Regions from separate parts of the Candidatus Thiodiazotropha sp. AKAK2 genome, predicted to be linked through region 1. Evidence: predicted binding sites of a transcription regulator. Region 1 holds the regulator's gene; each other region holds the start of a gene.
The links. Region 1 encodes sigma-54, which starts transcription at its own class of promoters, with help from an activator protein. Its sites were predicted from a motif close to TGGCANGNTNCNTGCTT; they were not measured.

Region 1 (2,272 bases):
ACACTGGATATATGCGACCGGGCCTACATTATCAACAGTGGTAAAGTGCTGGCGGAGGGAACCACTGAGGAGATTCTCGATAACCAGGAGGTACGCAGTGTCTACCTGGGTGAGAATTTTACGATGTGAGTCTATAGCGCTGTTTTTTAATGGATTAAACAGGGGGCGGCAGGTAAGCCGAAGGTGGTGTCAATGAGCGTGGAATATACTGGAGTGCAAAGTGAATCCAGGAGAATCGACTCAGTGAAGAAGAATCTTTCCGTAGACGGCTATTTTTAGCTAAAATGAGAATAAAGACATACAAATAACATACCAGGTTCAAAGATATCTCTGCTATGAAGCAGGCTCTACAGCTCCGACTCGGACAACATCTCACCATGACACCTCAATTGCAGCAGGCAATCCGCCTGTTGCAGCTCTCTGCGCTCGATCTGAGCCAGGAGGTTCAGGAGGTGCTTGAGACCAACCCGATGCTCGAGGGCGAAGAGGAGTTCAGCACTCAACTGCAAAAGGAGGGGGATGCTCAGGAGAGTGGCGAGCAGACCCGCGAGAGCAAGGAAGTCGAGGGGTCGAATGATATCAATAACGAGCGGGAGATTAAGACCGACAGCAGTCAGCTGACTGAGGATCTGCCGGTGGACAGTGAATGGACCGATGTCTACGACAGTTACCTGCCACCGGCCAGCAGCGGCGGTGATGCCGCAGACCATGACTATCTGGTACAGCGTAGCGGCACTGTAACCCTGCATGACCATCTGGTCTGGCAGATGACCCTGACCCCTTTTACCGAACAGGATATCCTGATAGCCACCACCCTGATCGACAGTATCGATGAGGACGGTTACTTCAAAGGCGATCTGCAGGAGATTCTGAGTTCGCTGAATGATGAGGAAGCGACTCTGGAGGATATCGAGGCGGTGCTGCACCGGATTCAGGCATTCGATCCACCGGGTGTCGGAGCCCAGGGCGCCCAGGACTGCCTGCTGATTCAGCTGCGTCAATTGGCGGAAGAGACCCCCTATCGGGATCAGGCGATAAAACTCTGCCGGGATCACTTCAATCTGCTCTCCGCCCAGGATCAGAATCAGATCATACGTCGCATGAAGGTGGATCAGCAGGAGCTCGCCGCCATGATGCGCCTGATCAGAACCCTGAATCCCCATCCGGGCACGGCCATTGCAAACAGTGAGCCTGAATATGTGATTCCGGATGTCTTCGTCAGCAAGCGTAACAACCGCTGGGTTGTGGAGCTGAATGGCGAGGTTACCCCCAAACTTCGGGTCAACAATGATTACGCCAGACTGATCCGGCGGGCGGATCAGAGCGACGACAATACTTTTCTGAAGAATCATCTGCAGGAGGCACGCTGGTTCATTAAAAGCCTGATGAGCCGTAATGAGACTATTCTGCGCGTAGCGAGTAAGATTGTTGAATATCAGCGGGGCTTTTTTGAACATGGCGAGGAGGCTATGAAGCCGCTGGTTTTAAGGGATATTGCCGAGGCGCTGGAGATGCATGAATCGACCATTTCCCGGGTGACGACCCAGAAATATATGCATACCCCGCGTGGCACGTTGGAGTTCAAGTATTTCTTCTCCAGCCACGTCAATACCAGTGCCGGGGGAGAGTGCTCCTCCACTGCGATTCGTGCACTGATTAAAAAATTGATTGCCGCTGAGAATACAAGCAAACCGCTCAGTGACAACAAGATCGCCGCCATCCTATCGGAGCAGGGCATCAAAGTGGCCCGCCGAACGGTGGCAAAGTATCGTGAATCGATGAGCATACCGCCATCGAATGAGCGTAAACGACTGATGTAGGTGAATCGATCTGTCAGGTAGGATGTCTATGAAAACAGGGGTTGTGGTAAAAGCCGAATCCGGCTTCATGGTCAGCCTGATCGATGATTTCGGGAATCGATTCAACGAGTCGGTCAGAGTGATGAGCCAACTCATCTAAGACAGGAGATAATTATGCAAATAAGCGTTACCGGTCATCATGTGGAAGTAACCGATGCCTTGAAAAGCTATGTAGATAATAAATTCGAACGTCTTGAGCGGCATTTTGATAATGTTATCAATGTGCATGTCATCTTGAGCGTTGAGAAGCTGAGGCAAAAGGCGGAAGCCACCATGCAAGTGAACGGTGCCAGCGTATTCGCTGATTCAGTGCAGGAAGACATGTATGCCGCCATTGATGGCTTGACTGACAAGTTGGACAGGCAGGTGCTAAAACACAAGGAAAAGATGCAGAGTCATCGCGCCGGTAGTGG
Region 2 (2,272 bases), on a different contig from region 1:
GGCAGCTCGGTATTCTCAGAGGATTGAGCACCTACCTGACGCAGGTTCTGGTAGATCAGATCATTGAACACGGCCCTATCACGCTTGAAGCCGGTGGTATTTACATTGGAGAGATTGTTGGAGATCACAGACATGTTGGTCTGCTGAGCATCCAATCCGGTTTTAGCGATCCACAGTGCCGGGTACATAGTCTCTTCCTCGTTGCGTTACTGTTTAATAGGTATTGTGCAAATTGCCTGCCAACATCAGCTCATATTCATCAGGCTGGCCGATGCCTTATCCATCTCTTCGGCGTTTTTCATCATCTTCACCTGCAGCTCGAATTTGCGCGAAAGCTCAATCATGTTTACGAGAGCGTCAGCCACATTTACGTTGCTGCTCTCGATGCTGCCTGAAACCAGCTGGGTAGCGGCATCCGCGTCCGCCTCACCCCCCTCTTTCATGCGCAACAGACCATCTTCGCCTTTGTAGAGCGCGTCCCGTGGTGGATTGACCATCTTGACCCGGTCAACGATGGCCAGTGCTTCCGGGGTGGCGCCTTCGGGGAGAATCGTGATGGTGCCGTCCGGCGCGATCTCGAGACGCTCCATGGGCGGCAAGGCAAGCGGTCCACCATTGCCGATCACCGGCAAACCTTCGCCGTTCGTCACCAGGCCATTGGCATCCACTTTGAGATCGCCACGGCGAGTATAGGCCTCGGAGCCATCCGGGGCCTGTACAGCAAAATAGCCCTCGCCATTGATCGCCACATCCAGGGGATTGCCGGTGGTCTGCAGGCTGCCCTTGTGGAAATTGATGTCAGGGCGCTCGTCCAGGGCGTAGACCCGGGTGGGGTAACCGGGCCCAAACACAGGCATACTGCGGAACTGGTTGAGATCTTCCATGAATCCCGGGGTGTTCACATTGGCCAGATTGTTGGAGTTGCTCGCCTGTGCCATCAGCGTCTCTTTGGCACCGCTCATCGCGACGTAAAGCATGCGATCCATGGTTTGGCTCCTGTCTTGAAATCTTCACTTGGTCGACTTTGACAAGAACTCTGCAATTTACGGACCAGTCTGTAAAAACAGCTGCTTATGAAGATTGAAGATAGGAGTTAACGAGTATTTCAAGCAGACTTCAGAAAGGAGAAAGGGATTCATTCTGCCTAGGTCATCCCGGCACCAGCCCACTAGGGCCTGTTAACAAGAATCCAATAGGCCCTAGTGTCCGGAATAAATACGTTTCATCTAGCTGAAAGCAATCTAGCACTTAATTTTGCAAGGTATAAGCCAGGGCAGTGACTGACGATCAAAGATTCATAATCTGCACAAGGCCATAAAAAACAACCCTGAATGGTGCTTACTCAGACCCTATTTGGTGGGGCATGGCCCCACCCTACCATGGATTTCAGGGTGTAGGGTGGGGCTATGCCCCACCAAATAGGGTCTGATGAGAATATCTTCTGTTGAATGTCTGTAAAAAAGACCTCCACTCAACTGCTTGAAGATCCAAACCACCTATGAATGCTACTGAAAATCTCTGATCAACAACGATTCTCCATCACAACTGTTATCTGTTTTGTCGAAATAGTAGCTGACCGGATAACCATAAGTGGGATCAAATTGAGGATAAGCCCCCAACTCCTCCCTATCATTTATCTTTCCTTACTTAAGCTATACAATGAAATCCGTTCCTATATTGCCATAGATTCTACCTTTAAGGGATTACTGGCCTGTCGTTAACAAGCCCTACAACTTCTCACTGTTCGATATTCCATATCAACTTACTACCGCTGCCTCACCGTTATAAAGCCGGTTTACCGAATCGATAAAAAACTTGACCTAACACAAAATCGTATAACGTCATTTGAGATTCTAAAAAATCCAAAAATTCGCGATAATGTCACGACCATAATCAATTGATAAACACAGATGGCCAAAAGCAAAAACAACCAGACCCCCTCCCAAGAGACTGTAACTGAAGCCATGCAGATCGCCCGTGCCACTCAGCGCCCAGGTCAGACCAAGGAACAAACCAAACTGATCGCTATGGGTATCCAGAAAGGCATAGATCAGTACAAAAAGCAGCACAAGGCCAAGCTCAGGGAGATGGACAAACGCCGCAAGAAGGAACAACGCAGTAAACAGCCCGATGCTGAAACAACCGAGCAAGCTAATAACAGCAACGCTCTGCCGCAATCGCCCAATAAGCTGCCCTGGGTACTGCTCACACTCTCCTGGCTGCTGTTTGCCTCCTACCTGGTGGCTTCCCAGCTCTACACAGCCTGATCCGG
Region 3 (2,272 bases), on a different contig from region 1:
GCCTGTTCCACCCGTGAACCTGCTAGCGATATAGAGCGCTTATTAAAATATAGCGTTCGAGTGAATGAATACTTGAGGATCTAAATTCCGTTTTCAGCACATATTCATCAGTCTATAAATCAGATTGATTGCGCTTATGGTTGTTATTTCTGCAAATAAACAACATGTGCAAGTTTTCTGAATTCTAATGAGGGCCGACCTGCAATGGCACTGACAGCAACACAGCAATTACAGATCAATCACCGCTCGGTGAGGCGGTTTCTCGACAAACCCCTGGATCCAGGGCAGTTGGATACGTTGATCAGTTGCGGACAGGCTGCAGCGACATCAAGTTTTATTCAGGCCTATTCAGTCATTCGGGTGACCCGCCCTGAAGCGAGACAAGCAATCGCCATGGCTGCTGGAGGTCAAGTATGGATTGAGAAAGCGGCGGAGTTTCTGGTTTTTTGTGCTGACCTCCGGCGTATCAATCAGATTTGTGAAGCAGTGGGCAAAGGCGAATTGGAAGGCTATAGCGAACATGGGCTCGCGGCGGTAATCGATGTGGCTTTGATGGGACAGAATGTGATGTTGGCCGCTGAATCCCAGGGTTTGGGGGGTGTCTTTATCGGCGGTATTCGCAATCAGCCAGAAGTGGTAGTGGAGCAGCTCGAACTCCCCCACAGAGTTGTGCCACTGTTTGGAATGTGTCTGGGCTGGCCGGATGCGAATACCGAGGTGAAACCCAGGATGCCGGTGGAGAGCATTCTGCATCAGGAGCGATACCAGGAGTTGGATCCGGATAGATTGGCTGATTACGATGAGCAGATGTCAAAATACTATGTCGGTCGTGGCGCCAATGTGAAACTGACCGACTGGTCGCATGCCACCGCACAAGCCATGCAGGGAAAGAAGCGTGAACATATGCTCGATTTTCTGCGTTCAAAAGGTTTCTTTGTCTGTTGACTACCACTGCCATATAACCTGTTTGAGGCTATGGAATAAGATCGGTTGAGGCTTCTGAGCTGTGTGATATCCCGGATGATACGCTTTCTGTGGCGCGGTATGAGTGGCACTCAATCCCCACATCTGTGCTGCAATTCATACTCTTTTCCCCACCTGTTGCTTGACGCAGAATAATCCACCTAGTCAAGCTGCAACACACTGTGCCACGCTTCACAGGTGTGACTGTTTAAGCTCTGCAATCTGGGTGATATCACCCAATTGGTAAGTGATATCTCAGATTTTCATCCGTTCAATCCTGACCGATTTGTCGTAACCAACTGAATTCATATAACAAAAATACTGGCCTGATATCTGCTGAGTCCGGTTACTTGTTTAAATGGAGATTTTTCAGATGGTTCGAAAAATAACTTTGTTGATTGCGTTGTCAATTCTGATACTGACTCAGGTACACGCTGGTTGGGGGGGTGGAAACGGTCGTGGCTGGCGTGGAGGTCAGGAGCAGGTTGTCGACAGCCTTACCTCAGAGGAGGCCCAACACCTACTGTTGCTCAGAGAGGAGGAGAAGGTGGCGCGGGACGTTTATGATCTGCTCTATCAGCAATGGGGTTTGTTTATCTTCAGTAATATCGCCTCGGCTGAGCAGCGCCATATGGACTCTGTACTGGCGCAACTGCAGCGCTACGGTCTGGTCGATCCCGCACTGCAGCCAGGTGTGTTCGGCAATCAGGAGCTACAGGCACTCTACGACAGCCTGATCCTGCAGGGCACAAGCTCTGAAATGGATGCCCTTCTCACCGGTGCTTTGATTGAAGAGGTGGATATGCAGGACCTCCATGAGATGCTGGAAGCCACGGAGAATAGCGGTTTGACCAGTCTCTACCAGAAGCTGTTGTGTGGATCCAGAAACCATCTGCGGGCATTTGTCAGACAGATAGAGAGCCGGGGGATGGTTTATCAGGCTCAGGTGATGGATCAGGCAGCGGTTGATCAGATTGTCGACAGCCCCATGGAGAGAGGTTGCGGGCGACGCTACAAATGATGGGTAAACCGTCTGAGTACGTTTGATCCGCGTAGATTTCGCCCCCTCAAAGAGGGCGATAGGGATCAGCTCAAACGCTTGTATTTGATACGGTGTGGCTGATCCGCTTCAGCGCCCAGACGGCGCTTACGATCAGCTTCATAGTCTGCATAATTTCCTTCAAACCAAACCACACCCGAGTCACCTTCAAAGGCCAGGATATGGGTGGCGATTCTGTCGAGAAACCAGCGATCATGGCTGATTACCACAGCACAACCCGGGAAGGAGAGCAGCGCTTCCTCCAGCGCC

Region 2: flgF (flagellar basal-body rod protein FlgF) is a predicted target of sigma-54. The motif match lies at 1,255-1,271, and genes of this name have one in related genera.
Region 3: AC4IE8_RS00290 (DUF2202 domain-containing protein) is a predicted target of sigma-54. The motif match lies at 1,286-1,302, and genes of this name have one in related genera.

The regions. Positions count from the first base shown of each region.
Region 1 is NZ_JBSYOP010000031.1:85,309-87,580, reverse strand. Features, by position in the region: gene lptB (LPS export ABC transporter ATP-binding protein) at 1-129, shown strand, start outside; gene AC4IE8_RS14375 (RNA polymerase factor sigma-54) at 336-1,820, shown strand; gene hpf (ribosome hibernation-promoting factor, HPF/YfiA family) at 1,974-2,272, shown strand, end outside.
Region 2 is NZ_JBSYOP010000036.1:36,142-38,413, forward strand. Features, by position in the region: gene flgG (flagellar basal-body rod protein FlgG) at 1-188, opposite strand, end outside; gene flgF (flagellar basal-body rod protein FlgF) at 246-986, opposite strand; gene AC4IE8_RS18250 (DUF2956 domain-containing protein) at 1,911-2,267, shown strand.
Region 3 is NZ_JBSYOP010000002.1:15,791-18,062, reverse strand. Features, by position in the region: gene nfsA (oxygen-insensitive NADPH nitroreductase) at 205-945, shown strand; gene AC4IE8_RS00290 (DUF2202 domain-containing protein) at 1,337-1,984, shown strand; gene ettA (energy-dependent translational throttle protein EttA) at 2,050-2,272, opposite strand, start outside.